Regions from separate parts of the Nonomuraea sp. NPDC050478 genome, predicted to be linked through region 1. Evidence: riboswitches for the same ligand, from Rfam matches in the RefSeq annotation. Region 1 holds a riboswitch; the other holds the start of a gene.
What was found. Region 1 has a riboswitch for glycine ahead of gcvP (aminomethyl-transferring glycine dehydrogenase). Riboswitches for the same ligand answer to the same signal wherever they lie in the genome.
Positions count from the first base shown of each region.

Region 2: another riboswitch for glycine. It lies ahead of gcvT (glycine cleavage system aminomethyltransferase GcvT); the one in region 1 lies ahead of gcvP (aminomethyl-transferring glycine dehydrogenase).

Region 1 covers NZ_JBITHT010000002.1:213,142-228,824, forward strand. The annotation lists gene ACIBF7_RS09070 (tetratricopeptide repeat protein) at 198-1,067, opposite strand; gene gcvP (aminomethyl-transferring glycine dehydrogenase) at 1,228-4,059, opposite strand; glycine riboswitch at 4,214-4,305, opposite strand; gene ACIBF7_RS09080 (MerR family transcriptional regulator) at 4,357-4,977, opposite strand; gene ACIBF7_RS09085 (bifunctional nuclease family protein) at 5,126-5,596, opposite strand; gene ACIBF7_RS09090 (MerR family transcriptional regulator) at 5,703-6,329, opposite strand; gene ACIBF7_RS09095 (FHA domain-containing protein) at 6,353-6,865, opposite strand; gene ACIBF7_RS09100 (mannose-1-phosphate guanyltransferase) at 7,123-9,624, opposite strand; gene ACIBF7_RS09105 (CDP-alcohol phosphatidyltransferase family protein) at 9,628-10,209, opposite strand; gene ACIBF7_RS09110 (GNAT family N-acetyltransferase) at 10,273-11,034, opposite strand; gene ACIBF7_RS09115 (phosphoribosylanthranilate isomerase) at 11,096-11,689, opposite strand; gene ACIBF7_RS09120 (hypothetical protein) at 11,700-12,125, opposite strand; gene ACIBF7_RS09125 (response regulator) at 12,182-12,880, opposite strand; gene ACIBF7_RS09130 (histidine kinase) at 12,877-14,478, opposite strand; gene ACIBF7_RS09135 (class I SAM-dependent methyltransferase) at 14,608-15,225, shown strand; gene ACIBF7_RS09140 (acyl-CoA dehydrogenase family protein) at 15,225-15,683, shown strand, end outside.
Region 2 covers NZ_JBITHT010000005.1:161,282-176,964, forward strand. The annotation lists gene ACIBF7_RS25520 (hypothetical protein) at 1-415, opposite strand, end outside; gene ACIBF7_RS25525 (FadR/GntR family transcriptional regulator) at 457-1,161, opposite strand; gene ACIBF7_RS25530 (glutamine synthetase family protein) at 1,284-2,654, shown strand; gene ACIBF7_RS25535 (aldehyde dehydrogenase family protein) at 2,699-3,991, shown strand; gene ACIBF7_RS25540 (3-oxoacyl-ACP reductase) at 3,996-4,760, shown strand; gene ACIBF7_RS25545 (gamma-glutamyl-gamma-aminobutyrate hydrolase family protein) at 4,757-5,485, shown strand; glycine riboswitch at 5,503-5,600, shown strand; gene gcvT (glycine cleavage system aminomethyltransferase GcvT) at 5,731-6,822, shown strand; gene gcvH (glycine cleavage system protein GcvH) at 6,819-7,208, shown strand; gene ACIBF7_RS25560 (L-serine ammonia-lyase) at 7,265-8,641, shown strand; gene ACIBF7_RS25565 (hypothetical protein) at 8,668-9,177, opposite strand; gene ACIBF7_RS25570 (DUF6286 domain-containing protein) at 9,177-9,776, opposite strand; gene ACIBF7_RS25575 (amino acid deaminase/aldolase) at 9,915-11,105, shown strand; gene ACIBF7_RS25580 (DUF3618 domain-containing protein) at 11,136-11,465, opposite strand; gene bcp (thioredoxin-dependent thiol peroxidase) at 11,578-12,051, shown strand; gene ACIBF7_RS25590 (HNH endonuclease signature motif containing protein) at 12,115-12,597, shown strand; tRNA gene ACIBF7_RS25595 (tRNA-Leu) at 12,588-12,660, shown strand; gene ACIBF7_RS25600 (2-hydroxyacid dehydrogenase) at 12,720-13,673, opposite strand; gene ACIBF7_RS25605 (hypothetical protein) at 13,737-14,135, opposite strand; gene ACIBF7_RS25610 (sensor histidine kinase) at 14,282-15,448, shown strand; gene ACIBF7_RS25615 (response regulator transcription factor) at 15,468-15,683, shown strand, end outside.

The sequences.
Region 1 (15,683 bases):
GGTTCTCACGCGGTCAGCTGCGCACCCTCCACCTCGTCCACCCGTGACCCATCAGGTTCTCATGCGGTCAGCTGCGATCCGCAACCCATGAGAGGGCAGAGCCGGCGCGGCCTGGAGATATTCTCAACCGCAGTTCGCCCGCACTACCCGATGACAGCCGGCACGCACGGTGCATGGGTTGAAAGGGGCGGGTCGGCTCAGGTGTCGCGGTCGTAGCGGAGGCGTACTTCGGCCGCCAGGCCTTCGTCCTGGTGCTCCAGCCCGTACGCCCACACCTGCCCGGCGGCGTCGTCGCGGCCGCGCAGGGGAAGCGTGCGGGCCAGCAGCTCGATCGCCAGCGCGCTCACCTGCGCCTCGCCACCCTGCTCGACGGCCTCGGCGAACTCGGCGCAGGCCATCTCCAGGTGCGCGATGCCGAGCTGCACGCGCAACCGCGCCGCGTCCTCACCGGAGGCGGCGTCCTCCAGCGCGTCGAGCAGCACGTCGGCGGCCTCTCCCGGCTCCTCGCGCCCGATCAGCAGGTCGGCGAGCTGCTGCGCGGCGTGCACCCGCACCTCGACGGCGGGTCCGTCCGGCTCGGCTCCCTCACGCGAGGCTTCCCCGCCGGCCGGGGCGTCGTCCCCGGTCCGATGGCCCGTCTCGATGGCGGCGCGCAGCTCGGCCTCCGCCTCGTCGTAGTCGCCCACCTCGCCGGCCAGCCGGGCCAGCGCCAGGTGCGCGAGCGGCACGTACGAGGGGGTGCCGACGCCGAGCACGGCCTGCCAGGCCCCGCGCGCCTGGTCCAGCCGCCCTTCACGCTCGAACCCCTGGGCGAGGTGGCAGGCGGCTTGGGCGGCGAACTCGGGATGCCCGGTGGCCAGCGCCGTCCTGGCGGCGGCCCGCGCCCCCTCCACGTCGCCCGCCTGGTCGAGCACCACGGCGAGCCCCACGGCGGCCTGCGCCCGATCGGGGCTGCCGGGCTGCGCGGCGAGCTCGGCGAGTATGGCGGCCGCGCCGTCGAGGTCACCGCCTTCGGCCAGGCGGCGGGCGGTGTCGAGCGGCGGGGTCTCCAGCTCTGAGAACGTCAAGAGAGCTCCTTCGGCGACGAACGCCCCGAGCCTAACGAGTTCTCGCGATCATGTCTGCTCGGTTGACCCCATCGGTCTGGCTGACGCCCGATTGGTCCGAAATGCCCCCCTGGAACGCGAACAGGCCCGGCCGCGCAGGGCCGGGCCTGGACCGCCGTTGTCAGTCCTCGTACGCCTCCAGAGGCGGGCAGGAGCACACCAGGTTGCGGTCGCCGTACGCCTGGTCGATCCGCCGCACCGGCACCCAGTACTTGTCCTCGCGCAGCGACGGCACCGGATAGGCCGCCTCGCTCCGCGAGTACGGGTGACTCCACTCGTCGGCGGTCAGCGCCTCCGCGGTGTGCGGGGCGTTCCGCAGGGGGTTGTCGGCCGGGTCGTACTCGCCGGAGGCCACCTTGGCGATCTCCGCGCGGATGGCGACCATCGCGTCCACGAACCGGTCCAGCTCGGCCAGGTCCTCGCTCTCGGTCGGCTCGATCATGAGCGTCCCGGCGACGGGGAAGGACATGGTGGGCGCGTGGAAGCCGTAGTCGATGAGCCGCTTGGCCACGTCGTCGACGGTGACGCCGGTCTCCTTGGTGATCTGCCGCAGGTCGACGATGCACTCGTGGGCGACCAGCCCGCCCCTGCCGGTGTAGAGGACGGGGTAGTGCGGGGCGAGGCCGCGGGCGAGGTAGTTGGCCGACAGGATGGCCTGCTCGGTGGCTGCGGTGAGGCCGTCGCTGCCCATCATCCTGATGTACGCCCACGAGATCGGCAGGATCCCGGCGGAGCCGTACGGAGCGGCAGAGACGGGCCCGACGGGCGAGCCGTCGCGCAGCGGGTGGCCGGGCAGGTAGGGGGCGAGGTGGGCGCGGACGGCGACCGGGCCGACGCCGGGCCCGCCGCCGCCGTGCGGGATGCAGAACGTCTTGTGCAGGTTGAGATGGGAGACGTCGGCGCCGAACTCGCCGGGCTTGGCCAGGCCGACGAGCGCGTTGAGGTTGGCCCCGTCGACGTACACCTGGCCGCCGGCGTCGTGCACCTTGGCGCAGATCTCCGTGACGGTCTCCTCGTAGACGCCGTGCGTCGACGGGTAGGTGACCATGATGGCGGCCAGCCGGTCGCGGTGCTTGCCGATCTTGGCGTCGAGGTCGGCCAGGTCGACGTTGCCGTCGTCGTCGCAGGCCACGACCACGACCCGCATGCCGGCCATGACGGCGCTGGCGGCGTTGGTGCCGTGGGCGGACGACGGGATGAGGCAGACGTCGCGCCCGGTGTCCCCGTTGGCGCGGTGGTAGGCGCGGATGGCCAGCAGCCCGGCGAACTCGCCCTGGGAGCCGGCGTTCGGCTGGATGGAGACCTTGTCGTAGCCGGTGACCTCGGCGAGCCAGTCCTCCAGCGTGCGGATCAGCTCGCCGTAGCCGAGCGCCTGCGCCTCGGGCGCGTACGGGTGGATGCCGGCGAACTCGGGCCAGGTGATGGGCTCCATCTCGGTGGTCGCGTTCAGCTTCATCGTGCAGGAGCCGAGCGGGATCATCGAACGGTCGAGCGCGATGTCCTTGTCCTGGAGCCTGCGCAGGTAGCGCAGCATCGAGGTCTCGCTGTGGTGGGTGTTGAACACCGGGTGGGTGAGGAAGTCCGACTCGCGCAGCAGGGAGGACGGCAGCGCGTCGTCCACGGCGTCCAGAGCGGCGTCCGTGCGCTCGACGCCGAAGGCCGCCCATACCTTGGCGAGCTCGGCGGCGCCGGTCTTCTCGTCGCAGGCGATGGAGACGTGGTCGGCGTCGGCCTGCCACAGGTTGACGCCGCGCTCGGCGGCCGCGGCGACGATGCCGGCGGCCCGGCCGGGGACGCGGGCCAGCACGGTGTCGAAGAACTCGGCGTGCACGACCTCGACGCCGCCCTCGCGCAGCCCCGCGGCGAGCGCGGCGGCGTGCCGGTGCACCCGCCGGGCGATCCGCCGCAGCCCGTCGGGCCCGTGGTAGACGGCGTACATGCCGGCGATCACGGCGAGCAGGACCTGCGCGGTGCAGATGTTGCTCGTGGCCTTCTCGCGGCGGATGTGCTGCTCGCGGGTCTGCAGGGCCAGCCGGTACGCGGCCGCGCCGTCGGCGTCGACCGACACCCCGACCAGGCGGCCGGGCATCTGGCGCTGCAGTCCCTCGCGTACGGACATGTAGGCGGCGTGCGGCCCGCCGTAGCCGAACGACACGCCGAACCGCTGGGAGGAGCCGACGGCGATGTCGGCGCCGAGCTCGCCCGGGGCGGCCAGGAGCGTGAGCGCCAGCAGGTCGGCGGCGGCCACGACCAGCGCGCCGGCCTCGTGCGCCCGCTCGGCCACGGCGCGGAAGTCGCGCAGCCGCCCGGACGCGCCGGGGTACTGGACCAGCACGCCGAAGCATTCGGGCAGGTCGCCGGTCAGGTCGCTCTCGACGAGCTCGATGCCGAGCGGTTCGGCGCGGGTGGCCAGCACGGCCTTGGTCTGCGGCAGCGTGTCGGCGTCCACCACGAACACCGGGCTCTTGGCCTTGCCGGCGCGGCGTGCCAGCGTCATGCCCTCGGCCGCGGCGGTGGCCTCGTCGAGCAGGGACGCCCCGGCGACGGGCAGGCCGGTGAGGTCGGAGACGACGGTCTGGAAGTTCAGCAGCGCCTCCAGCCGGCCCTGCGAGATCTCCGGCTGGTACGGGGTGTAGGCGGTGTACCAGCCCGGGTTCTCCAGGAGGTTGCGGCGGATGACGGCGGGCGTGACCGTGTCGTGGTAGCCGAGGCCGATCATGGAGGTGAGCACCTGGTTGCGGCCGGCGAGGGCGCGCAGTTCGGCGATGGCCTCGGCCTCGCTCGCGGCGGCCGGCAGTTTGAGCCGGTCCTTGGCCCTGATGGCCTCGGGCACGGCCACCGCGACCAGGTCCGCGACCGATTCGAAGCCGACGGCCTCGAGCATGCGCTGCTGCTCGGCCGCTGAGGGCCCGATGTGCCTGCTGGAGAACGGCGGTGCTGACAGGTCGGTCATGGAGATGCCTCCCGAGGCTGTGGAGACCGGCGCTGGGCGCGGGCGTATGCCGGATCTCCCCCTCTGTCATGGCGACCTGAGAGCTTCACCCCGCTACGGGGCTTGCACCGTCGGTGAAGTGCGCCTGGCGGACGCACCTGCTTTCCAGAGTTGCCTCACCCGAGCGGTACGGGCGCCTGAGAGATTCCGGGGAGGGTTGCTCCTTCGGCGCCCCGGCGGTGCCGGGGACTCTCCCGCACGGGGTCGTCAGCATGTCCTAGATTACAGCCTCGACCCGAATTGGGGTGGTACGGGGCGTCACCCGATGCGGCGCGCGCGCCGCCGCCGGGCCAGTTCGTCAGCGGGATGGTCGGCCGGGACGTCGTCCACGACCGCCGCCCGTTCCCCCGGCAGCTCCGCGAGGGATCCTTCGACCTCGCGCCAGACCCGGCCGAGCGCTATGCCGAACACGCCCTGACCGCCCTGGAGAAGGTCGATGACCTCGTCGGCCGAGGTGCACTCGTAGACGCTGACGCCGTCGCTCATCAGCGTGATCTGCGCGAGGTCGGCGACCCCGCGGTCGCGCAGATGCTGGACGGCGGTGCGGATCTGCTGGAGGGAGACTCCGGTGTCGAGGAGCCGCTTGACGACTTTCAGGACCAGGATGTCGCGGAAGCTGTAGAGGCGCTGGGAGCCGGAGCCGTGCGCGGCTCTTATCGTGGGCTCCACCAGGCCCGTGCGCGCCCAGTAGTCGAGCTGCCTGTAGGTGATGCCGGCCGCCGCGCAGGCTGTCGGCCCGCGGTATCCGATGTCGTCCGGCAGCGTGGCAGGCTGCTCGTCGAAGAGCAATCCTTGTTCTCCGGCACGCTGCCGCGCACTCTCGCGCCGCACCGGATCTTCCTGGCCGGCCGTCTTTCCCTCGCCGCTGCTGACCGCCACGCGGACCTCCGGCTTTCTCTCATCCCGTGGCCTCATCTGGGGGTTCGTAAAAGGTCGACCACGGGTTTCACTTGCACCGTAGGACCGTGACCATGCTCAGTCAACGATCCGGCTCGGCGCGTCGTGAAGCGTAAATGCACTGAAATACCTACCCCGCCCGGCCGAAGTCCTCGGGTGAGATCGTGTCAAGGAACTCCCTGAACTTCTCCACCTCGTCCTCCTGGTCGTCGGGGATGATCACACCGGCCTCCTGGACCACCTCCTCGCTGGCGAAGATGCGGGCTCCGGTGCGGAGCGCCAGCGCGATCGAGTCGGAGGGCCGGGCGCTGACCTCCACGCCGTTGGAGAACACGAGGTCGGCGAAGAAGATGCCGTCACGCAGAGCGACGATGTTGACGGCGCGCAGACCCACGCCGAGCGCGCTCAGCACGTCCCTGAAAAGATCGTGGGTGAGCGGCCGGGGCGGCGGCTCGTCGGCCTGTGCCAGCGCTATGGCCGTCGCTTCGGTCATGCCGATCCAGATCGGCAGGAACCGCTCCCCGTGTGCCTCCTTGAGCAGAACGATCGGCTGATTGGTGGGCATTTCTACCCGAACGCCCACTACCTCCATCTGCAACACGGGCTGCTCCATATTCGACTGGCCGGTGGCCCGGCTCAGGTCATCGCTGGTCCGCTTCTGCATTTCAACGTAACACCCGCCGAGCCCTGAATGTCCCGCAGGCCGCTCATCGGCCCAGAACGCCACGAACCCCCGTACGCAGCAGGGCGGCATGGAGGTCGAGCAGGAGTGCCGACAGCTCCCTGGCCGCTTCGTCGGCCTCACCGATCGCGCCGGGCTTGCGGCGTTTGAGTATGGGCGCGACCGTCTGCTCGACCAGACCGGCCTCCCGCTCCGCCGCGGCCTTGACGGCGCGCAGATGACGGGCGTGCAGGCCGAAGCGGGCCAGCCCGCCCACGGCCCGGGCGATCTTCAGCGCTTCCTCGTCGTAGCGCCGGGCGACCGGCGCCAGCAGCCCGTAGTCCTCCAGCTCGGTCAGCGTCTCCTCGTCGAGCCCCGCGGACTCCAGCAGCTCGGCCCGGGTGAGCTTGACCTCCTGCTTGTCGTGCAGCGCGCGGGGACGGCCGAAGCTCTCGGCCATCTTGTCCTTGATCACGCGCAACGGGAGGTAGTGGTCGCGCTGCTCGGTCAGGATGTAACGCAGCTGCTCGACGTGCAGGTGGGTGAACTTGCGGAAGCCGGACGGGGTGCGCTCCGGCTCGATCAGCCCTTCGCCCTCCAGGAAACGGATCTTGGAGATGGTGACGTCGGGGAACTCGCCCTGCAGCAGGGCGAGCACCTCCCCGATGCTCATGTGCGAGCGTGCCGCCTGTGAGCTCATGTGCCGGCGGGGGTCCGCATCAGGAACAGCAGCCGGAACTTGCCGATCTGCACCTCGTCCCCGGAGTGGAGCGGGACCTCCTCGATGCGCTCCCGGTTGACGTAGGTGCCGTTGAGGCTGCCCACGTCGCGCACCGAGAACTGGCCGCCGCGATGGCGGTAGAACTCGACATGACGGCGCGAGACCGTGATGTCGTCGAGGAAGATGTCGCTCTCCGGGTGGCGGCCGGTGGTGGTCAGCTCCTTGTCGAGCCGGAACCGGCTGCCCTGGTTGGGCCCCCTGGTGACGGTGAGCAGCGCCGCGCCCGGCGGGAGCTGCTCCACCAGCGCCCGCTCGGCCAGCAGCATGTCGCCGGTCTCAGCCTCGTACGCCTCTATTCCCGCGACAGAGATCGTCGATGTCGTGTCCCCGGAGACCTCGGGTCTGGTCAGCTGGGTCCCACAACGGGAACAGAAACGGGCATCCTCGGGGTTGGCATGCCCGCACTGCGTGCAGTAGACGCTCGGCATCGATCGGCTCGGCCTCCTACCGCGAAGTCGCGGCAACGGTGCTCGGGGCGCGCCTCGCTTCGCTCTTCACGTTTTGGCGAATGCCGCAACTTACGCTGATCAGCGGCAAAGGTCAAGGCGGGGCGCTGGACGACAGGTTCGGACGCTGACAAAGTTACAACCGCCCCTACCTGAAGGTCCATGCCGCCGCGCGTCTTAACATTACGATCTTGCGGTCCTTCCAGACAAATCGTGGACAGGATCCGGCCTGTTATGGATCATGTCGCCTGCTCGACCACCTGGGCCCAGCGTTCGAGCAGGATCTGCGCGGTGTCGACGTCCGACGCCTCCGCCCACAGGTCGGTCGCCGGTTCGGTGGCGGCGGGCAGGATGAGCACCCAGCTGCCGTCGTCGCCGACCACCCGCACCCCGTCGGTGGTGTCGATCCGGTGACCGTCGCCGCTCGACTCGGCCGCCTCGATGACCGAGCGCATCACCGCCCCCTTCGCCGCCCACTGCGTCGGGATCGTCCGCTTGAGCAGCTTGGCCTCGGGGATCCTGGCGTCGATCTGGCTGAGCGAGAGCCGGGTGCGGGCCACCAGCCCGAGCAGCCTCATGAACGCGGCCAGCCCGTCGATGGCCGGGCTGAACTCGGGCACCACGAAGCCGCCCCGCCCGTCGCCGGCGAAGATCATGCCGGGGTCGCCGGCGGCCGAGGTGAGCGCGTCGACGGCGGTCGAGGTCCACCGCACCTGCACGCCGTGGAAGCGGCACACCTGCTCGGCGACCCGGGTGGTGGTGACGGGCAGCGCCACCTGCCCGCCCCTGCGCTCGGCGGCCACCAGGTCGAGGACCACCAGCAGTGCCCGCTCCTCGCTGATGAGCTGGCCCTGCTCGTCCACCAGCGCGATGCGCTCCCCCACCGGGTCGAACCTGACGCCGAAGGCCGCGCGTGAGGAGCTCACGAGCTCCGACAGCCGCTGCAGGTCGCGCCGGCGCTCGGCGATCGTCTCGGTGGGCGACAGGTCGTCCAGCACCGCGTTGACGGTGAGCACCTCGATCCCGGCCCGGCCCAGCAACCGCGGCAGCACCAGCGAGGAGGTGCCGCCCGCGCAGTCTGCCACCACCTTCATCCCGCGCACGCCGGTCATGTCGACCCGGCCCAGCAGCTCGTGCGAGTAGTCCTCGACCGCCCTGGCCGGAAAGGTCAGCTCGGCGATCTCGCCGGGGAAGGCGCGGCGGAACTCCTGCCGGGAGAAGACCCGCTCAAGCTTGCGCTGGGCGCCGGGGGGCAGGTCGGCGCCGCGGTCGTCCATGATGACGATGTCGACGCTCTGCGGGTCGCCGGCGGTGGTGCGCAGCGTGATGCCGCCGGCGGCGGTGCCCCTGGCGGTGTGGAAGCGCGCCACCGGCAGCGGCGCCGCCTCGAGGTCGTGGACGTTGATCGCGCTGGCGTTGAGCGCGCCGATCACGGCCCGCTTGAGCGCCCTGGCGGCCAGCGAGGAGTCACGCGAGGTGACGACGTACTCGCCCTTCTTCAGCGTGGTGGCGTACGCGCTGGCCAGCCGGACGCAGAGCTCGGGCGTGATCTCGACGTTGACCAGCCCGCTGACCCCGCGCGGGCCGAACAGGCCGCGCTGGCCGCGCGACTCCCAGATGACGCTGGTGTTGACGACCGCGCCGGCCTCGATGGTCTTGAACGGGTAGATCTTGACCCCGCTGGAGACGTACGCCTCGGCCTCGATGACGCACTCGTCGCCGATGATCGCGTTCTCCTCGATGCGGGCGCCGCTCATCACGTCGGTGGCCTTGCCGATCACGCAGCCGCGCAGGTGGGTGCCGGGGCCGAGGTAGACGTTGTCGTGCACGATCGCGCGGTGCAGGAAGGCGCCCTCGCGCACCACCGCGTTGTTGCCGAGCACCGTGTACTCGCGCAGCTCGGCGCCGGCCTCGACCTTGGCGTACTCGCCGACGAACAGCGGCCCCTTGAGCACGGCGTCCGGCTCGACCGAGGCGGAGCCGGCCACCCAGACGCCGGGCGACACCTCGAAGCCGCCGATGTCGAGCCTGACCTTGCCGGACAGGGCGTCGGCCTGGGCCTTGCGGTAGCTGTCGTGGCTGCCGACGTCCTCCCAGTAGCCGTCGGCCACGTAGCCGTAGATGGGGGCGCCGCGCTCCAGCAGCCTGGGGAAGACGTCGGCCGACCAGTCGGCGGGCTCGCCGGTGGGGACGTCGCCCAGCACCTCGGGCTCCATGACGTAGATGCCGGTGTTGACGGTGTCGGAGAAGACCTGGCCCCAGGTGGGCTTCTCCAGGAAGCGCTGCACCCGCCCGGCCTCGTCGACGATGACGATGCCGAACTCGAGCGGGTTCGGCACCCGCTTGAGCCCGATGGTGACGAGCGCCCCCGTGTCGCGGTGGAAGCGGATCATGTCGGTCAGGTCGATGTCGGTGAGCGCGTCGCCGGAGATGACCAGGAAACGGTCGTCACGCAGCCGGGCGGCGGCGTTCTTCACGCTCCCCGCGGTGCCCAGGGGCACGTCCTCGGTCGCGTACTGCAGGCGCATGCCGAGCTCGTCGCCGTCGCCGAAGTAGTTGCGCACCAGCGCGGCCAGGAACTGCACCGTGACCACGGTCTCGGTGATGCCGTGCCGTTTGAGCAGGCGCAGCACATGTTCCATGATCGGACGGTTGACCACGGGGAGCAGGGGTTTGGGCTGGTTGGCCGTCATCGGCCGCAACCGGGTGCCTTCGCCGCCCGCCATGACAACCGCCTTCACCGCTCACTCCTTCGTGGTCGCGGTCACGAGCCGGCGCACCTGTAGCACGTACAACACGCCTGCCCACCAGTAGAGGCCCGTTCCCCACAGCGCGAACGCCCACCCGACGATGCGGGCCACTTCGGCATACCACCCCGTGTGGGAGGCAAGGAAGAGGAGAGGGAAGGCATACATGAGGTTAAACATGGCGGCCTTGCCCAGGAAATGCACCTGAAGTGCCCGATATCCATGCTTGCGGAGTACAGGGAAGGAACAGGCGACGAAGATTTCCCTGGCCAGGATCACGGCCACCAGCCACCACGGGATGATCTCCCGCACCAGCAGCGCCACAATGGTCGCGAACACGTACAACTTGTCCGCGGCCGGGTCGATCAGCCGCCCGAGCCTGCTGGTCTGGTTGAACGCGCGAGCGATCTTCCCGTCGAGCCAGTCGGTGAACCCGGCCACCGCGAGCACCCCGAGTGCCCACCCGTCGGCCCGCGGCCCCAGAGCCAGCCACAGGAACACGGGCACGCCAAGGAGACGCAGGAAGCTCAGCAGGTTGGGAACCGTCCAGATTCGGTCCTCGGCGGAAGTTTCACTCACGCCCCAGACCCTACTGCGCGAACTTCCGGCCCAGCGGGGCCGCATCCGGCCAAGCTCCCGCCGTCAGGCGCGGACGAAGTCGTGCGTGCGGCCGATCTCCGCGAATCCGAGGCGGGCGTAGAACTCCCTGGGCCAGTCGCCCGCGTCGGCCACCAGGAACACCAGCCCGGCCGCCGCGGTGGCCTCCGCCAGGAGTGAGAGCATCAGCGCGCGTGCGTGCCCCCTGCCCCGATGCGGGACGGCGGTCACCAGGTCCTCGATCTGCGCCACGCCGTCATGGACGTACAGGTCGGCGCGGGCGGCGATCTCGCCGCCGGAGCTGCGCACGCCGCGGAACCCGACCCGGCCGGCGCCGCGCAGTCTGGTCTCGGCCCGCCGGGCGAGCTGCTCGACCACCTCGTCGCCGGCGTCCGGCAGCGTCTCGCGCCAGGTCTCGCGCAGCACGGGCAGCAGCACCGCCAGGGAGAGCTCCTCGGCGTGCGGGACGCGGGGCGGGTCGCCGCGGTAGGCCATGAGCACGTTCTCCTCGTGCCGGTAGCCCGCCGCCGCGAACGCGGGCGCGAACTCCCGGCCGAGCCGGTCGTCGAGCACGCACACCATCCGGTGGCCACGCGCCCCCAGCACCTCCTCCGCCGCCGCTAGCACGGCCCGCGGGTCCTCACCGTGCCACACGACGAGCTTGTTGTCGTCGTACGAGGCCGCGTAGCGATCGTCGAGCACCCCGAAGCCACCGGGCACCGGCACCACCCGCGGCGCCCGCCGCCGCGCGAACCCGCGCAGGAACTCCTGCGCCCGCTCCCCGCTCTGTAAGCGTTCCCCGGACATCCCGTCGACTCCGTTCCCCATGGCGCTCCGAGAGCGCGTCACCTCGCCCTGAGGGGGCGCGTCAGGAGGCGGCGCGCGCGGCGTCGACGAAGGCGGCGATCAGCGCCGGGTCCTTGACGCCGGGAGCGGTCTCGACGCCGCTGGAGACGTCGACCCCCCAAGGGCGGGCGGCGGCGATCGCCTCGGCGACGTTGGACGGCGCCAGGCCGCCCGCGAGCAGCCACTGCCCCGAAGAGCGGCCGCGGACGGCCGACCAGTCCCACGGCTCGCCGGAGCCCGCCCGGGGCGCGTCGACGATGAGCATGCTCTCGTCGAAGGCGCCGCACCGCAGGTCGGCCCGCGCGTCGACGGCCCTGATCAGGGTGCGGCCGAGGTCCTTGAGCGCGGTGAAGTCGCCGTGCGGGTGGTGGCCGTGGAGCTGGACGGCCCGCACCCCGGCGGCGAGCGCCGCGGCCCGGACCGTGGCGGGGTCCTCGCCGCGGAAGACGCCCACGGTCAGCACCTCCGGCGGCACCAGGGCCCCCAGCTCGGCGGCCCGCTCGGGCGTGATCCGGCGCGAGCTGCTGGTCAGCACGAAGCCGATGGCGTCGGCGCCGGCCTCGACGGCGGCGGCCACGTGGCCGGGGTCGGTCAGGCCGCAGATCTTCACGTACACAGGAACGAGGTTAGCGGCGGCGGGACGCTCCCGGCGACCACGACCAGATGAGCAGCGCGGTGGCGAGCCCGGACATGACGATCCCGTTGGGCAGGTGGGCGCCGAGCATCTCCCAGGTGAAGTGCTGGCCCATCCCCGCGACGAACAGCGCGAGGCTGGCCAGGGCGGGCCAGCCGGCGCCGCGGCCGGGCCGCCACACGAGCACGGCGAAGACGATCTGCAGGAGCCCGACGAGGTGGACGAGCATCCCGGCCATCACGTGGGGCTCGGCCATCGCCCCGTCGGTGGCGACCGACTGTCCGGCGAGCGAGCCGGCCACGACGAGGCCCGCCGCCTGGGCGATGATCGTCAGCCGCAGCGCGTACAGCAGGCCGGCGTTGACCGGCTTGACGGGGGCCGAGGCGGGCGGGCGCTGGAAGAGATCCGTTTCTGACATGTCCGCAGTCCTTTCGATCGAGGACCAAGGATGCGCGCCGGGCCCGCCGGCGGTCGTCAGCCTGCCGGGCTATCCTGCCCTCCGCCGCGCGGCGGACGTACGGGGCGGAAGGACGCGTCGACGAGGCCGCTGCGGTGCGCGACCACGGCGGCCTGGATGCGGTTGCGCAGGCCGAGCTTCTCCATCGCGGAGGCGACGTGGGTCTTGACGGTGGTGACGCCGACGTGCAGCTCCTCGGCGATCTCGGCGTTGGACAGGCCGGTGCCGACCAGGGCGAGCACCTCGATCTCGCGCTCGGTGAGCCCGCGCGGGGCGGCCCCGGCGGACTGCTCCCCGGCGGCCAGGAAGCGCTCGACGACGCGGCGCAGCACCGAGGGGGCGAGGAGCTGCTCGCCGGCGTGGGCGCGGCGGACGGCGTCGACCATGCGCGCCGGCTCGTCGTCCTTGACCAGGAAGCCGACGGCGCCGGCGCGGAGCGCGGCGTGCACGTTGGCGTCCTCGGCGAAGGTGGTGAGCACCACGATGCGGCTGGCCGGGCGGGCGGCGAGCACCCGTTTGATCGCCTCCAGGCCGTCGACCCTGGGCATGCGCAGGTCCATGAGGATGACGTCGGGCAGGTGGCGCTCGGCCAGCCGGACGGCCTCGGCGCCGTCGTCGGCCTCGGCGACCACCTCCATGTCGCCGTCGGCCTCCAGCAGCATCCGCACGCCCGCCCGGACGAGCACCTGGTCGTCGGCGACCAGGACACGGATCACGAGACGCTCCTGGCCGCGGGCAGGCTGGCGGCGAGCAGCCAGCCGCCGTCCTCGTCGGGACCGGCGCTGAGGGTGCCGCCGAGGGCGCGGACCCGCTCCCGCATGCCCGCCAGCCCGCGCCCGGAGGAGGGCAGGCGCTCGATCGTGGTGGGCGGGCGGCCGTTGTGGATCTCGACGCCGACGCCGTGGCGGTCGGCGCTGACCCGGACGCGGACCTCGGTGCCGGGTCCGGCGTGTTTGAGCACGTTCGTGAGGCCTTCCTGGACGATGCGCGCGGCGGAGGCGCGGGCGACGAGCGGGGCGTGGTCGGTGCCCCGGTCGAGTTCGAGATCCACCGCGAGGCCGGCGGCCGTCATCCGCTCGGCGGACTCGCGGATCACGTCGTTGGGGTCGGCGAGCAGGCCGGGCTGCCGGTCGGGGTCGCGTAAGAGGTCGATCAGGCCGCGCAGGTCCTCCAGCACCTGGTGGCCGGTCTCGCGGATGTCGGTGAGCGCGTCGGCGACCGGGCCGTCGGGGGCGGTGTAGCGGGCGGCGCCGGCCCGCAGCACCATCGCGCCGACGTGGTGGGCGACGATGTCGTGCACGTCGCGGGCGATGCGCTCGCGCTCGGCGAGCTGGTCGGCGCGCATCTGGGCGACGGTGAGCCGGGTGGACTCGCGCACCCGCAGCCGCTCGGCCGCGGCGGCGGCCTGCTTGACCCCGAGGTAGCGGCCGATCGCGACCGGGGTGAGGACGAGCGCGCACACGACGGCGGCGCGGAAGAAGGTGGTCTCGGTGTCCGGGCCGACGACGGCGACCCCGGCCAGCAGGCAGGTGGCCAGGTAGGCGGCGGCCGTCCACCCCCAGGAGGCGACCCGCATGGCGAACACGCCGAGGGCGATGAGGAGCAGCACCAGGCTGGTGCTGACCACCTGGGGGAGGTAGGTGTCGGCGAGGACGACGAGGATGCAGTGGAACAGGAAGACGAGCCCCGGCATGCGCCTGGCCACGCCGAGCGCCAGCCCGGCGGCGACCGCGAGCACGCCCGTCATCCAGGCCGGCTGGGGCCCCGAGTGCCAGCTCGTCCAGGTGCTCAGCATGGTGTAGGCCAGGCCGCCGGCGGCGAGCAGCACGTCGGGGGTGACGTCGCGGTGCTCCAGCTCGCCCACCGGGCCGCGCAGGTAGCCGCCGACCACCGCGGGGAAGATCGCGACGCCCGCGCAGTAGAGCCCGGTCCTGAGCGAGAAGGCGGCGCCGGGGTCGACCAGGTTGACGGCGGTGGCGACGCCCGCCGCGGCCATGGCCACCGCGATGGAGCGCCAGCGCTCCCGGTAGGCGGTGAGCCCGACGGCGACCAGCAGCAGCATCTGGGCGGTGTTGGAGCTGTAGGCCCCCATCTGGTCGGTGAGGACGAGGGCGCCCGCGAGCCACAGCGCGGCCACGAGCGGCCGGCGCCGCACCAATCCGAGGGGGACGCCGACCAGCAGCGCCAGGGGGACGATCGTGTACTGCGGTGCGAGCTCCCCGAGCCGCGCCTGACCGGACATCAGCAGGTCCAGGCTGACGCCCGCGGCGGCGAGGAGCAGGTCGAACGGCACACCGCGCCAACGCCAGCTCATGGCACCCAAGGTATCGAGCGGGGCCTTCCGGACAGTCCTCCCGGCGGAGGATGCCTCCTCCTCCAAGTGGCCGATTCTTCGTCCCCCCGGCGGAGACGCGCATGGGATCCGGACCCTTACCTTTGAGTCATGTCCAACGACACCACGCTGCTTCTGCGCCAGTTCCTGCGTTCGCCCGCCACGATAGGGGCGCTGGTGCCCAGTTCGCAGCGGCTGGCCGCGGCGGTGTGCGCGCCGGTGCCCGAGCGCGGCGAGCCGACCGTGGTGGAGCTGGGGCCGGGCACGGGCCCGTTCACCGCCGAGATCCAGCGCAGGCTGGGCGGTCGCGGCCATCATCTGGCGGTGGAGCTCAACGAGACGATGGCCGCGCTGCTGGCCGAGCGCTTCCCCGCCGTGGACGTGGTGAACGGCGACGCCGCCAAGCTGTCCGCGCTGCTGGCCGAGCGCAATCTTGGACAGGCGGACGTGGTGGTCAGCGGGCTGCCGTGGGCGGCGTTCCCGAAAGGGCTGCAGCTGACGCTGATGGGCGCGGTGACGTCGGTGATGAGCCACGCGGGCGCGTTCACCACCTTCTCGTACGTGCACGCGATCCCGCTGAGCCGGGCGCGGCGCTTCCGGACGCTGCTGGCCGAGCGGTTCGAGGAAGTGGTGGCCGGGCGGACGGTGTGGCGCAACGCCCCTCCGGCGTTCGTCTTCCACGCGCGCAGGCCTCGCCCGCGAACAGAGCTTTCTTCTACCATGGACTGATGGATTTCACTCTCCCGGAGAGCGCGCTCGCGGTTCAGCGTGGCATCGCCGACATCTGCGCCCGCTACGACCTCGACTACTGGCAGCGGTGCGAGAGCGAGAAGCGCTGGCCGCAGGAGGTGTGGGAAGAGCTCGGCAAGGGCGGCTGGCTGGGCCTGGCGGTGCCCGAGCGCTTCGGCGGCGGCGGGCAGGGCCTGCTGGAGCTGGCCGTGGCGACCGAGACGATCTCGGCGTCCGGCGCGGCGGGCGGATCGGCCTTCACGTACGTGCTCACGCCCGGTTTCGGGGCACTGACCCTGACCCGCCACGGCACCGACCGGCAGCGGGAGGAGCTGCTGCCGCGGCTGGCCACCGGCGAGCTGGAGACGTGCTTCGCGCTGACCGAGCCCGACGCGGGCTCCAACTCGCTGGCGATCACCACGTCGGCCCGCCGCGAAGGCGACGAGTTCGTGATCAAC
Region 2 (15,683 bases), on a different contig from region 1:
GCCGCAGCCCGATGAGCAGCAGCCCGGTGACCGCCACGGCGATGAACACCGCGTCCACCGAGGTGCGCCCCTCCTCCTCCCAGTAGACGTCGTGCAGGTGGAGGATCAGCGCGAACTCGTCGAGCACCAGGGCCGACCCGACCCCGAACACCGACGCCGCGACCGCGTACCCCACCTGCGACGCACCGGAGACGACCATCCCCGCCACCCCGCCGACCAGCATGAGCACGACCCCGAACACCACGTGGTGGATGTGCATCTCGCCCACGTTGACGTTGCGGAACCAGCCGACCTTGGCCCTGATCAGCCGTACGTTGATGCGGGTGGCGATGAACGCCACGATGAGCGCGACGAAGAAACAGAACAGCGGCAGCCGTCCCGTCGCGATGATGCTTCCGTGAAACCATTTCTCCATGACCGTGAACCGACTCTACGAGCCTGTGGGCAGTGGTGCGGTCAGGAGAGGAATCCGCGCAGCAGGGCGGCCGTTCCCTCAAGGTGTTCGCTCATGGCGCGGCCGGCCCCCTCGGGGTCGCCCGCCAGGATGGCCGCCACGATCGCCCGGTGCTGCGCGGCCGCGTGGTCGAGGTTGACCTGGAGCATGGGGATGGCGTTGAGCAGGTCGCTCACCCGCAGGCGGGCGTCGGCGCAGGCGGACGCGAGCAGCGCGGACCCGGTCAGCTCGGCGATCGACAGGTGGAAGGCGGTGTCGAGGCGGCGGTAGTCCTCCAGCGACGCGCCGTCCAGGTCGGCCAGCCTGCGCCTGAGCGTGTCGCGCTGCCCGCCGGTCAGCTCCATCCCGGCCAGCGCCTGGGCGGCGCCGCACTCGACGGCCAGGCGGAAGGTGAGCGCGTCCGCCAGGTCGTCGGTGCCCATGTCGGCGACCGCCTTGCGCAGGTCGGCCGGTCCCGGCCGGGGCGGCACGTAGGTGACGAACGCGCCGCCGTAACGGCCGCGCCGCACGTCGAGGTAGCCGGCGTCTTGCAGGGCGCGGATGGCCTCGCGCAGCGTCACCCTGCTGATGCCGAGCTGGACGGCCAGCTCGCGCTCGGGCGGGAGCTTGTCCCCCGGCGCCACCACGCCCAGCTTGATCGCCTGCAGGAGCCGTTCGACGGTCTCCTCGAAGGCGTTTCCGGCTCTCACGGGGCGCAGCACCGTCATCAAACGCGCCGACTCGTCCAACGTGTCCTCAGGTCTTGACAAGCGATCCCGCCATACACATCAATGGTCTGAGACTAGCCCAATCAACGGGAAACCGCCTCCTGCGAGATCGGAGCCAGCACGTGAGCGAGCGGTCCAGTCATGGCTTCCTCACCGTCGACGAGCTACGGCAGGAGGTCGCGGCGGGCCTGGTCGACACGGTGCTGCTGGCCATCGCCGACATGCAGGGCCGCCTCCAGGGCAAGCGCCTGTCCGCGCGCTACTTCCTCGACGAGGTGCTGCACCACGGCTCCGAGGGGTGCAACTACCTGCTCGCCGTCGACGTCGACATGAACACGGTCGGCGGATACGCGATGTCGTCCTGGGATCGCGGGTACGGGGACTTCGTGATGCGGCCCGACCTGTCGACGCTGCGGCGGGTGCCCTGGCAGGAGGGCACCGCCCTGGTCATGGCCGACCTCACCTGGGAGGACGGCGGCGAGGTGACCGCCTCGCCGCGCCAGATCCTCCGCCGCCAGCTCGCCCGGCTCCAGGAGCGCGGCCTGCGCGCCTGCGTCGGCACCGAGCTGGAGTTCGTCGTCTACGAGGACTCGTACGAGGGAGCCTGGAACCGCGCCTACCGCGACCTGACCCCCGCCAACCTCTACAACGTCGACTACTCGCTGCTCGGCACCGCCCGCGTCGAGCCGCTGCTGCGCCGCATCCGGCGCGACATGGAGGGCGCGGGCCTGTACGTGGAGTCCGCCAAGGGCGAGTGCAACCTGGGCCAGCACGAGATCACCTTCCGCTACGCCGAGGCGCTGGTCACCTGCGACAACCACGCCGTCTACAAGAACGGCGCCAAGGAGATCGCCGCCCAGGAGGGCAGGTCGATCACCTTCATGGCCAAGCCGAACGACCGCGAGGGCAACTCCTGCCACATCCACATCTCGCTGCGCGGAGCGGACGGCGAGCTGGTGATGGCGGGCGACGGGCCGCACGGGCTCTCGCCGCTGGGGCAGCGGTTCATCGCCGGTCAGCTCGCCTGCCTGCGCGAGCTCACCCTCCTGTACGCGCCCAACATCAACTCCTACAAGCGGTTCGTGCCCGGCAGCTTCGCGCCCACGGCCGTCAAGTGGGGCGTCGACAACCGCACCTGCGCGCTGCGCCTGGTCGGCCACGGCCCCTCGCTGCGGGTGGAGAACCGGGTGCCGGGCGGCGACGTGAACCCGTACCTCGCCGTGGCCGCGCTGGTCGCGGCCGGCCTGCACGGCATCGACGGGGAGCTGGAGCTGGAGGAGGCGTTCGAGGGCAACGCCTACACCTCCGGCGCCGAGACCGTGCCCCACACCCTGCGCGACGCGCTGGCCCTGTTCGAGGGTTCCAAACTGGCCGGGGAGGAGTTCGGGGAGGACGTGGTGGCCCACTACGCGAACAACGCGCGGGTCGAGCTGGCGGCCTTCGACGCGGCGGTGACCGACTGGGAGATGTTCCGGGGATTCGAGCGCCTGTGAAGATCATCAATCCGGCGACGGAGCAGGTCGTGGCCGAGGTCGAGATGGCCGGGGCCGCCGCGGTCGACGAGGCCGTGGCCAGGGCCGTGAAGGCCTACCGGGAGTGGCGCGAGGTGGCGCCGGGCGACCGGGCGCGGCTGCTGCGCGGCTTCGCCGACCTGGTCGACGCGCACGCCGAGGAGCTGGCGATGCTGGAGGTGGCCAATGCCGGCCACCCCGTCGGCAACGCCCGCTGGGAGGCGGCCGCCGTCCGCGACGTGCTCCACTACTACTCCGGCGCTCCCGAGCGCAACCACGGCAGGCAGATCCCGGTGCCCGGCGGCGTGGACGTCACGTTCCAGGAGCCGCTGGGCGTGGTGGGCGTGATCGTGCCGTGGAACTTCCCGATGCTGATCATGTCGTGGGGCGTCGCTCCGGCCCTCGCGGCGGGCAACACGGTCATCGTCAAGCCCGCCGAGCAGACCCCGCTGACCGCGCTGCGGCTGGCCGAGCTGGCCTTGGCGGCGGGCCTGCCCGAGGGGGTGCTCCAGGTCCTGCCCGGGGTGGGAGAGGTCGCGGGCGCCCGGCTGGTCGAGCACCCCGGCGTCGCCAAGATCGTGTTCACCGGCTCGACCGAGGTGGGCAAGGAGATCGCGGCCAAGGCCGCCGCCCACGTCAAGCGGCTCACGCTGGAGCTCGGCGGCAAGTCGGCCAACATCGTCTTCGCCGACGCCGACGTCGCCAAGGCCGCCGCCGCCGCCCCGTACGCGGTCTTCGACAACAGCGGTCAAGACTGCTGCGCCCGCTCGCGCGTGCTGGTGCAGGAGAGCGTGTACGACGAGTTCCTGGAGCGGTTGTCGGAGGCGGTGCGCGGGCTGCGCGTCGGCGACCCGCTCGACCCCGCCACCGAGATGGGCCCGCTGATCAGCCCCGAGCACCTGGAGCGGGTCCGCGGCTTCGTCGCCGACCCGTACCTGCAGGGCTCGTGCCCGCAGGGCCGCGGCTACTGGTTCCCTCCGACGGTGCTGACCTCGAACGTCACCGACCGGGCGTTCACCGAGGAGATCTTCGGGCCTGTCGTGTCCGTGGTGCCGTTCGCCGGCGAGGCCGACGCGGTCCGCATCGCCAACGACACCCGTTACGGCCTGTCCGGCTCCATCTGGACCCGCGACATCGGCCGGGCGCTGCGGGTGGCCCGCGCGGTCGAGTCCGGCGCGCTCTCGGTCAACTCCAACTCCTCGGTCCGCTACTGGACCCCGTTCGGCGGCTTCAAGGAGTCAGGGCTCGGCCGCGAGCTGGGCCCCGACGCGCTCGCCGCCTTCACCGAGACCAAGAACGTCTTCATCTCAACGGAGTAGCCCTATGCAGCGTTTGCTGGACCGCGTGGCCGTCATCACCGGAGCGGGCAGCGGCATCGGCCTGGCCACCGCGCACCGGTTCGCCGAGGAGGGCGCCAAGGTCGTCTGCGTCGACATCGACGAGGAGGCGGGCGCCAAGGCCGCCACCGAGGTCGGCGGCCTGTTCGTCAAGGCCGACGTGACCAGCGAGGACGACGTGGCGCGGATGTACGAGACCGCGTTCGAGACCTACGGGAGCGTGGACGTCGCGTTCAACAACGCGGGCATCTCGCCGCCCGACGACGACTCCATCCTGGAGACCGGCATCGACGCCTGGCGCCGGGTCCAGGAGGTCAACCTGACCAGCGTCTACCTGTGCTGCAGGCACGCCATCGGCTACATGCGCCGCCAGGGCAAGGGCTCGATCATCAACACCGCCTCGTTCGTGGCCGTCATGGGGTCGGCGACCTCGCAGATCTCCTACACCGCTTCCAAGGGCGGGGTGCTGGCCATGTCGCGCGAGCTGGGGGTGCAGTTCGCCCGCGAGGGCATCCGGGTCAACGCGCTGTGCCCGGGGCCGGTCAACACGCCGCTGCTCCAGGAGCTGTTCGCCAAGGACCCCGAGCGGGCGCAGCGGCGGCTGGTGCACGTGCCGCTCGGCCGCTTCGCCGAGGCGTCGGAGATCGCGGCCGCGGCCGCCTTCCTGGCCAGCGACGACGCGTCGTTCATCACGGCGTCGCAGTTCCTGGTCGACGGGGGGATCTCCGGCGCGTACGTGACGCCGCTGTGAGCCGGCCCGTCATCGGTGTCAGCACCTACGTCGAACCCGCCCGGTTCACGGTGTGGGACCTGCCCGTGGCGCTGCTGCCGTACATGTACGTGGAGCAGGTGACGCGGGCGGGCGGGCAGCCGGTGCTCATCCCGCCGGCGGGCGATCCGGCGGCGCTGGTGACCCGGCTGGACGGGCTGATCCTGGCGGGCGGCGGGGACATCGACCCGGACCGGTACGGCGCGTCACCCCACCCCCACACCGACTACATCCGGAAATTTCGTGACACCGCCGAGTTCGCCCTGATGACCGCGGCCCTCGAAGCCCGGACCCCCTTCCTGGGCGTCTGCCGGGGTCTCCAGGTCCTCAACATCGCCCTGGGCGGCACCCTCCACCAGCACCTCCCTGACGTCGTCGGCCACACCGGCCACTCCCCCGCCCCCGGCCGGTTCGGCCCCCTCCCCGTGCGCCCCGCCGCCGGCAGCAAGCTCGCCAAGATCCTCGGCGGCGCCCCGGTCACCGTGCCCCACTACCACCACCAGGCCGTCGACCGCCTGGGCACGGGCCTGACAGTGACGGCCACCTCCGGGGACGGCACGATCGAGGCCGTGGAACTCGACTCCCACCCGTTCGCCGTCGCCGTCCAGTGGCACCCGGAGGCCGCCGACGACTGCGCGCTCTTCGAAGCCCTGGTCGCGCACGCCGCGGAGTTCGCGGACGCGACAATTCACCCCGAAGGCCATTAGGCTTGCCACATCACCGTCGAAGCCGTGCGGGAGAGCGCCCTGACAGCCGGTCGGGGCCCCTGAAGGAGCAAGCCCTCCCCGCGAACCTCTCAAGGCAAAGGACCGTACGGCCGAGGTGTCCTCTGGAAAGCAGGTCCGCGCGACCTCGCCGAAGGTGAAAGTCCGGAAAAAAGCCGGGTGAAGCTCTCAGGCACCGACGACAGAGGGGGAGGATCCCGGCATCCGATCCTGTCCTGAGGTGCGACATGTCACGACCGACGCCGCTGAGAGACGTGCACGAGTCTCTCGGCGCCACCCTGACCGACTTCGCCGGCTGGCTCATGCCGCTGCGCTACGGCAGCGAGTCCGCGGAGCACAACGCGGTCCGCCAGGCGGCCGGGCTCTTCGACCTGTCGCACATGGGGGAGATCTTCCTCACCGGCCCGCAGGCGGCGGACGCCCTGGACTACGCCCTGGTGGGACACCTGTCGGCGCTGGCGACCGGGCGGGCGCGCTACACGATGATCGTCGACGAGCGCGGCGGGGTGCTGGACGACCTCATCGTCTACCGGCTCGGCGACGAGGAGTTCATGGTCGTGGCCAACGCCTCGAACGCGGGCAAGGTCGCGGACGAGCTGATGACCCGCGCCAAGGCGTACGACGCGCGGGTCGAGGACCGCTCCGACGAGTACGCCCTCATCGCCGTCCAGGGCCCGCGCTCCCAGGAGATCCTCGCCACCCTCACCGACGCCGACCTGGCCGGGCTCAAGTACTACACCGGCCTGCCCGGCAGGGTCGACGGGCGGGAGGCGCTCATCGCCCGCACCGGCTACACCGGCGAGGACGGCTTCGAGCTGTTCGTGGCCGTCCAGGACGCGGTGCCGCTGTGGCACGCGCTGACCGCCGCCGGCGAACCGTACGGGCTGAAGCCGGCCGGGCTGTCCAGCCGTGACACGCTCCGCCTGGAGGCGGGCATGCCGCTGTACGGCAACGAGCTGAGCGCGGAGCTGACCCCGTTCGACGCGGGGATGGGCAGGGTGGTGAAATTCGACAAGCCGGGCGACTTCGTGGGCAGGTCGGCGCTGGAGGCGGTCAAGGACACCCCGCCGCGGCGCCGCCTGACCGGGCTGGTCGCGCGCGGCCGCCGGGTGCCCCGCCACGGATACCCGGTGACCAAGGACGGTGCCGTCGTCGGCGAGGTCACCAGCGGCGCGCCCTCACAGACGCTGGGCAAGCCCATCGCGCTGGCCTACGTCGACACCGGCATCGACGCCGGCGAAGGTCTGGCCGTCGACATCAGGGGCAGGCAAGAACCCGTGGACGTGGTCGAGCTGCCCTTCTACAGGAGGAACAAGTGAGCAACATCCCTGACGACCTGAGCTACACCAAGGAGCACGAGTGGATCTCCGGCCTGGAGGACGGCCTGGTCGCCACGATCGGCATCACGGCCTTCGCCGCCGAGGCCCTCGGTGACGTGGTCTACGTGCAGCTCCCGGAGGTCGGCTCGACCGTGGAAGCCGGGGACTCGATCGGCGAGGTCGAGTCCACCAAGTCCGTGAGCGAGATCTACACGCCTGTCGGCGGCGAGGTGGTCGAGGTCAACCAGACCCTGGTGGACGACCCGTCGCTGGCCAACAGCGACCCGTACGGCGAGGGCTGGATGTTCAAGGTGCGCGCCGACGGCGACGCCGCCGACCTGCTCTCCGCCGAGGAGTACGCCGCCCTCACCTCGGGCGAGTCCTGACCCACCCGCCGGGGCCCGGCACCGGGCCCCGGCCCCGCGCGTGAAAGGCGCCATCAATGGCGATCAGCGTCTTCGACCTCTTCAAGATCGGGATCGGCCCGTCCAGCTCCCACACCGGCGGCCCGATGGCCGCCGCCCACCGGTTCGCGCGCGGCCTGCACCAGGACGGGCTGCTCGGCCGTACGGCGCGCGTCGAGGCCATCCTGTACGGCTCCCTCGGCCTGACCGGCAAGGGCCACGGCAGCGACAAGGCCGTCCTGCTGGGCCTGTCGGGCGAGAAGCCCGAGCTGGTGGACGTCGACACCGTGGACGAGCGGCTGGCCGCGATGCGCGAGTCCGGCACGGTCCGGCTGTTCGGCGAGCGGGAGATCCCGTTCGTGATCGGCGAGGACCTGGTGTTCGAGCGGAAGATCTCGCTGCCGGAGCACCCGAACGGCATGCGCTTCACCGCCTACGACGAGGCGGGCGGGAGCCTGCGAGAGAAGGTGTACTTCTCGGTCGGCGGCGGCTTCGTGGTCGACGAGACCGCCACCGGCGCCGGCCGCATCAAGCCGGACGACACGGTCCTGCCCTACCCGTTCACCACCGGCGAGGAGCTGCTCAAGCACTGCTCGGCCACCGGCCTGTCGATCTCCGGGCTGATGCTGGAGAACGAGAAGGCGTTCGGCCTCGGCGAGGACGAGATCCGCGCCCGCGTCCTCGACCTCTGGCGGGTCATGACGGAGTGCGTGCGGCGGGGCATCGCCAAGGAAGGCGTGCTGCCCGGCGGGCTCAAGGTCAAGCGCCGCGCCCACCAGCTGCACCGCCGCCTGCAGGCCGAGTCCGCCGAGAAGGACCCGCTGCAGGCGATGGACTGGGTGTCGCTGTTCGCCCTGGCCGTCAACGAGGAGAACGCCGCCGGGGGCCGCATCGTCACCGCCCCCACCAACGGCGCGGCCGGCATCATCCCCGCCGTGCTCACGTACTACTCCCGCTTCACCCCGAACGCCGACGACGACGGCGTGATCCGCTTCCTGCTGACGGCGGCGGCGATCGGCGTGCTGTTCAAGGAGAACGCGTCCATCTCCGGCGCCGAGGTCGGCTGTCAGGGCGAGGTCGGCTCGGCCTGCTCGATGGCCTCGGCGGGGCTCACCGAGGTCCTCGGCGGCACCCCCGAGCAGGTGGAGAACGCCGCCGAGATCGGCATCGAGCACAACCTGGGCCTGACCTGCGACCCGATCGGCGGCCTGGTGCAGATCCCGTGCATCGAGCGGAACGCGGTCGCCTCCATCAAGGCCATCACCGCGGCCCGCATCGCGCTGCGCGGCGACGGCCGCCACCACGTGTCGCTCGACAAGGCCATCAAGACCATGCGCGACACCGGCAGGGACATGCTCGACAAGTACAAGGAGACCTCGCGCGGCGGCCTCGCCGTGAACGTCATCGAGTGCTGAGACGCTAATCCCAGGCGGCGTGAGGTCTAGCGACGGACGTGGATGCGGACCACCGCGCCCAGCTCGTCGTCGCGGACCTCACGCCGGATGCGGCCGACGATCTCCCGGTCCAGCTTGCCCACCACCGCGCCCACGTCCGCCCCCGGCGGGCAGGAGAGCGAGATCCGCAGCCGGGCCGTGCCTTCCAGCTCGCCGAGCACCCGCACCGCCGCCCGCGACAGCCCTTCCACGTCCTTGAGGCCCACGCAGAGCATCGCCGTGCCCGTGCCGGACCGCGTCCCGAACCGGCCCCAGCCGAGGCTCAGCAGCAGCCACCGGAGCGTCACCAGCGCGAGCACCACCAGCACCAGGGCCACCAGCCACGGCACCCACGGCTGCCCGCTCAGGGCGTCGGCGGTGCGCTCCGGCAGCACCCTGGCCCGCGGCGACAGCCCGCGCAGCTGGCCCTGGCCGCGCAGCCAGGCGAAGCCGCCGGCGATCAGCAGCACCGCGCCCACCACGGCCAGCCCCAGGCGGTTGCCTCCGTACTGCCGCATCACAGCCCCTTCCTGCGCAGCCGCACCACGACCTCACCCGTGCCGAGCGTGCCCAACCCCGCCAGCCGGTCGCCCACCGCGGTGCCCACCTGCCTGAGCATCGCGCCCGACGACTCGGGGCCGGTCACCACGGTGACCTCGATGCGCCGCCTGCGCAGCCGTACCCTGACCCGGTCCACCCCGTCGGCCTGCCGCGCGACCTCGCGCAGCGTGCGGCGCAGGCCGGAGCGGGTGATGCCGATGACGATCAGCGGGTCCGTGGTCTCCACGGGTACGAGCCTGCACCGGCCCGGCAGCACCGCCAGCAGGAGCAGGCCCACGCCCAGGCCCGCGACCCCCAGCGCGGGCGCCGACAGATCCTTCCAGGACGACGCGGACGCCAGCGCGGCGGCCTCGTCGATCGGCACCAGGCCCAGCGGCCGGGCCCACAGGCCCGCGACGATCTCCGCGGCGAGGAGCCCGAGCCCGGCGGTCAGCAGCGCCGCCACGGCCACACCGGCGGGCGTTCTGGCCGGCCGGAGCACCCGGCGGGATCTGCGGACCGGGGAGTCGCGCACCGTGGCGGAGGTACCGGGCAGAAGCTGCTGGAGCGTGGTCATCACAACCATCAGAGGTACACGGGCGAGGCTCCCGCTCGACCGTGTCCCCGCCGCCCGTTTGCAGGATCATTACGGGCCACGCGATCAATGCGAACCAGCCTCATGTTCAATTGCCGGTTATGCCGTTACGCTGCCGGTATGGACGACCGCCAGCGCTACGACCGTGCCACCGCCGCGCTCGAGCCGCCGTTCGCCATCCTCGACCTGGCCGCGATGCGCGCCAACGCCGCGAGCATGGTGCGCCGGGCCGCGGGCAAGCCGATCAGGGTGGCCACCAAATCACTCCGATCCCGGCCGGTGCTGGAGCGGGTGCTGGCCATCGAGGGCTTCCGCGGCCTGATGGCGTTCACCCTCCCCGAGGCGCTCTGGCTCGCGTCCCGAGGCCGCACCGACATCCTCGTCGCCTACCCCACCGCCGACCGGCAGGCCCTCGCCGCCCTGGCCGCGGACGCCGACGCCGCCCGGCACATCACGATCACCGTCGACTCGGCCGACCACCTCGCCTACCTGGACCAGGCGCTCTCCGGAGTCCACCCCCGGCACGAGATCCGGCTCTGCCTCGACATCGACGCCGGCTTCGTCGCCCTCGGCGGCCGGTTCAGGGCCGGCGCGCTGCGCTCCCCCGTCCGCGACGCCGACCAGGCCGCCCGCCTGGCCGCCGACATCGCCAAACGCCCCGGCTACCGGCTGGCCGGACTGCTCGCGTACGAGGCCCAGATCGCCGGCGTCGGCGACGCCCCCCAGAGCGCCGCCTACGGCCGCGTCGTGCGGCTCATGCAGACCCTCTCGGCCAGAGAGCTCGTGATGCGCCGCGGCCGCATCGTCAACGCCGTCCGCCAGGTCGCCGACCTCGAGTTCGTCAACGGCGGCGGCACCGGCTCCATCGAACGCACCGTACGCGAGAAGGCCGTCACCGAGGTCGCCGCCGGATCCGGGCTCTTCCACCCGAGGTTGTTCGACTTCTACCGCGGCTTCACCGGCCACCCCGCCGCGATGTTCGCGCTCCCCGTCGTGCGCCGTCCCTCACCTGACACCGTGACCGTGCTCGGCGGCGGCTACATCGCCTCCGGCCCTCCGGGGACCGGCCGCGCGCCCCAGCCGTACCTGCCCGCCGGCCTGCGCTACAGCCGCGACGAGGGCGCGGGCGAGGTGCAGACCCCCCTCACCGGCCAGGCCGCCGAGGACCTGCGCGTCGGCGACCGCGTCTGGTTCAGGCACGCCAAGGCGGGCGAGCTGTGCGAGCGCTTCGACACCCTCCACCTCGTCGACGGCGACACCGTCGTGGAATCCGTGCCGACCTACCGCGGCGAGGGCAGGACGTTCCTCTGACCGCTTACCGCCGCCGTGTTCCTTTGACCGCTACCGGCGCCTGCGCCGCCGCCACAGCACCACGGCCGCCCCCAGCACCAGCACCGCGCCCACCCCGATCAGCACCGGGGCCAGATCCGGCGGCTCCTCGTCCCACAGCCGCTCGGGGTCCTGCCCCAGCTCCACCGGCCGCGGCGACATGCCCAGCGCGTCACTCACCTGCGCCACCAGGTTGCCCGCCCTGGTCTTCACGTCCGCCACCGTGCGCTCGGCGACCCGCTTCGGGCTCACCCGGTCGGCGATGGCATCCACCGTCTGCGCCAACTCCGCGCGCGTCCGCGCGATCCGCCGCTCCAGCTCATCAGGATCGGTGTCAGCCATGACTCTCCTTCCGGCGCGCTCCTGCTCGTGACGATCAGTCTGTCAGGTCATCACCCCGGACGGCACGCCAGCCCGGCCGGTAGGTTCTCCAGGAGAACCACGGGAGGACCTGATGACCGAATCCAAGCTCGCGCCCGGCGACGCCGCGCCCGAGTTCACGCTGCCCACCTCCGACGGCGGCAGCGTCTCTCTCGCCGACCACCGCGGCAAGCGCGTGATCCTCTACTTCTACCCCGCCGCCATGACACCCGGCTGCACCAAACAGGCCTGCGACTTCCGCGACAACCTCGGCCGGCTCACCGACGAGGGCTACGTCGTCCTCGGCGTCTCCAAGGACAAGCCCGCCAAACTCGCCAAGTTCGCCGAACGCGACGCCCTGACCTTCCCGCTCCTGTCGGACCCCGAGCTGGAGATCCACAAGGCGTACGGCGCGTTCGGGCTGAAGAAGCTGTACGGCAAGGAGGTCGAGGGCGTCATCCGCTCCACCTTCGTCATCGACCCCGCCGGAAAGATCGAACAGGCGCTGTACAACGTGCGAGCCACCGGCCACGTCGCAAGCCTCAAGAAGAAACTCGGCCTTTCCTGACCAGAAGGACTTCGCTCGTCCGCAAACACTGAAACTGTCGGCCGGCTTTTCTAGCTTTACGACATGGCCGCTTATCAGAAGTACACGCGAGAGATGCTCGCCGAGGCGGCGGCGACTTCTCTCAGCGTTGCCGACGTGCTCCGCCGCCTCGGCATCAGATGGACCGGCGGCAGTCATGCACACATCAGCCGCCGCTTGAAGCACTTCGCCATCGACACCTCCCATTTCGTGGGGAGGGCGCACGGCAAGGGCAGGAGATCTCCCACTCTGCGCCCCTATCAGGAGATCCTCGTCCTCCGCCCGCCGGCGTCCATCCGAGAGAAGGCGCCCGCGCTGCGCCGGGCGTTGCGGGAAGCCGGGCTGCCCTACGCCTGCGCAGGCTGTAGGATTGACGGCACGTGGCAGGGAAAGCCGCTCACTCTCCATGTCGACCACATCAACGGTGACTGGCTCGACAATCGACAGGAGAATTTGCGATTCCTCTGTCCGAATTGCCATTCTCAGACCGCCAACTTCGCGGGCAAGGGAAAGGCGAAGGGGCCGTAGCCCAATGGCAGAGGCACAGTCTTTAGGTGGCTGGCAGTGTGGGTTCGAATCCCATCGGCCCTACATTTTCCTTCATTCTCGCCGGCAGATCGTGCTCCCTGCGTGGCGATTTCTGCTGTAGATCACGAGACCGTGTTGGCCGGTCGTTCACCGCGGGCGTACTGGGCTATCTGAGCGGCGGCCACCTGCCAGGCGCGGGCGTCCGCCTGGGGGACGTCGCCTGCCACGTGCGGGGTGATGAGGACCCCGGGGGTGTGCCAGAGGGGGTGGTCCGGGGGCAGGGGTTCGGGGTCGGTGACGTCGAGGATGGCGCGCAGGCGGCCGGTGCGGGTCTCGGCGAGCAGGGCCTGGGTGTCGACGACGGGGCCGCGGGCCGCGTTGAGGAGGATGGCGCCGTCCTTCATGGCCGCGAGGAAGTCCTTGTCGGCGAGGTGGTGGGTGTCGGGGGTGAGGGGCAGCATGAGGGCGACCACGTCCTGGGCGGGCAGGAGGGCCGGCAGGTCGGCCATGGTGACGACGCCGGGGCGGGGGTGGCGGGCCATCATCGTGATGTGCGGGCCGAACGGCTCCAGGCGGGCGCGGAGCTGGACGCCGAGGTCGCCGGCGCCGAGGATGAGCACCCGCTTGTCCCAGAGCGTCTCGGCGACGTGCGGGTTCCAGCGGGCGGCGGCCTGGTCGGCGGCGAAGGCGGGCAGGTCGCGGGCGACGGCCAGCAGGGTGGCGGCGGCCCATTCGGCGACGGCGGGGCCGTGGGCGCCGCGCGCGTTCGACAGGGTGACGTGGGCGGGCAGGCGGCCGGTCCAGTTGTCGGTGCCGGCGCTGAGCGTCTGCACGAGCCGAAGCGCGGGCAGCCGGTCGACGAGGGCGAGCACGCGGTCCACCGGGCGGGAGGGGATGACCATGACCTCGGCCGCCTCGGCGCCTTCCGGCGGTTCGTCGCGCACGTCGTACAGGAGCGCGGTGACCCCGTCGACGGCGGCGAGCGCGTCGAGGCCGCGCGGCTCGGGCACGAGGGCGATGAGGGGCTGGGTGGACGCTCCGGACTGGGCGGGCGTGATGGGCTCTTGTGTCGGCATGGTGTTCCCGGGGTTCGGCTGCCACGGGTTCATTCCCCGTATCGGATCGGAGAACCTGGGGATCTAGCCGACGCGCGTCGGGAGGGGCGCCGGTTGGAGGTCGCAGATGACGCGGCCCTCGATGCGGAGGCAGACCGGTGGGCGCTCGCCGGGCCGCTGCCAGGAGTCCGCCGGGCCGGGGCGGGCCCAGAGGGCGCCGGTCAGGGCGACGGCGCCGCCGCCGATGAGGCCGCCCACGACGAGGCCGGCGAGCCCGGCGCCGACGACCTGGGTCTGCTTGCGGCGCAGGAAGTCGCGGAGGGTGGGCTTGGCGGGCGGTGCGGGCAGGGGGCCCCAGCCGGGGCCGGAGTACGGGCCCGGCCCGAGCTCACCGTAAGGCGTGGGGCGGGTGTCCCGGCGGTTCGGGTCGCGCGGTGGTTCCTCTTCACCGCGCGACCCGGCGTCACGATCATGATCCGCCATCACGATCTCCCTTTACTCGCCCCGGAGGGCGCTCCCGGGAACTAGATTGCCGCAGCACCCGTAAGCGTGGCGTAAGACCTGGGTTGTACGCGTACTTCCCCCTCAAGGCTGAGCCGAGTGGTTGGCGGCATCCGTATCGTGAGGATGTGTTCGGCAAGGTGAGGGCGTGGTCGGCGCGCCGCGGGAGGCTGATGGACGCCCTCCGGGTGGCGCCCGTCGCGGTGCTGTGCCTGCTGCCGGCGGTCCCGCAGGTGTTCTACGAGCCCGGCGGGGTGACCGGCTACGTCTTCTTGACGCTGGTGCTGCTGGCGCCGCTGTTCGTGTGGTGGCGGCGGCCGGTGGCGGCGTTCGCGGGTGTCGCGCTGGTGAGCTTCGGCCAGTGGGCGGCGAGCGTGGACGTGCTGCCGGCCAACTTCGTGGTGCTGGTGGCGCTCTGGGCGGTGGCCGCGCGGAGCTCGTTCCGGTGGGCGCTGGCCGCCCTGCTGGTGGCCGAGCTGGGGGTGTTCCTGGCGCTGGTGCGGTGGGACACGCCCACGCTGGGCATGTTCACGACCGGTTCGATCCTCGTGGTGACGGTCTGGCTGGCCGGGCTGTACGCGAGCACGCGCAGGCGTTACCTGGAGAGCCTGGAGGAGCGGGCCAGACGGGCGGAGCTGGAGCGCGACCAGCGGGCGAAGATGGCAGCGGCGGCCGAGCGGGCGCGGATCGCCAGGGAGCTGCACGACGTGGTGGCCCACCATGTGAGCGTCATGGTGGTGCAGGCCGACGGCGCGGGTTACGCGATCGCCTCCGACCCGGAGCAGGCCCGGCTGGCGGTGCGGACGATCTCCCGTACCGGACGGGAGGCCCTGGCGGAGATGCGCAGGCTGGTGGGCGTGCTCAGGGAGGACGAGGGCGCGGGCGGCGGCACCGACTACACGCCGCAGCCGGGTCTGGCGCAGTTGGAGGACCTGGTGCGCGGGGCGGGCGTGCCGGCCACGCTGCGGGTCACGGGCACGCCGGGCGAGCTGCCGGAGGGGGTGCAGCTCGCCGTCTACCGCATCGTCCAGGAGGCGCTGACGAACGCGCTCAAGCACGGCGGCCCGGACGCGCGCGCCCTGGTGGAGCTGGATTGCCGCGGCTCCGAGCTGGTGGTGCGGGTGACCGATGACGGCAGGGGGGCGGCGGCGCCGCTCGCCTCCGGCGGCCACGGGCTGGTGGGGATGCGGGAGCGGGTCGGCATGTACGGCGGCGAGGTCACGGCGGGGCCGCGGCCGGGTGGCGGCTTCGAGGTGCTGGCCAGGCTGCCGGTGCCGCGGGTCAGGGCGGCTTAGGGAGGTCGGGGTGGACCAGGTGATCCGGGTGATGCTGGTGGACGACCAGGAGCTGCTGCGGGCCGGGTTCCGCATGGTGCTGGGCGCGCAGCCCGACATCGAGGTGGTCGCCGAGGCGGGCGACGGGCTGCGGGCGGTGGAGCTGCTGCGGTCCGTCGAGGTGGACGTGGTGCTCATGGACGTGCGCATGCCGCGCATGGACGGGGTGGAGGCGATCGGCCACATCAGGGGGCCG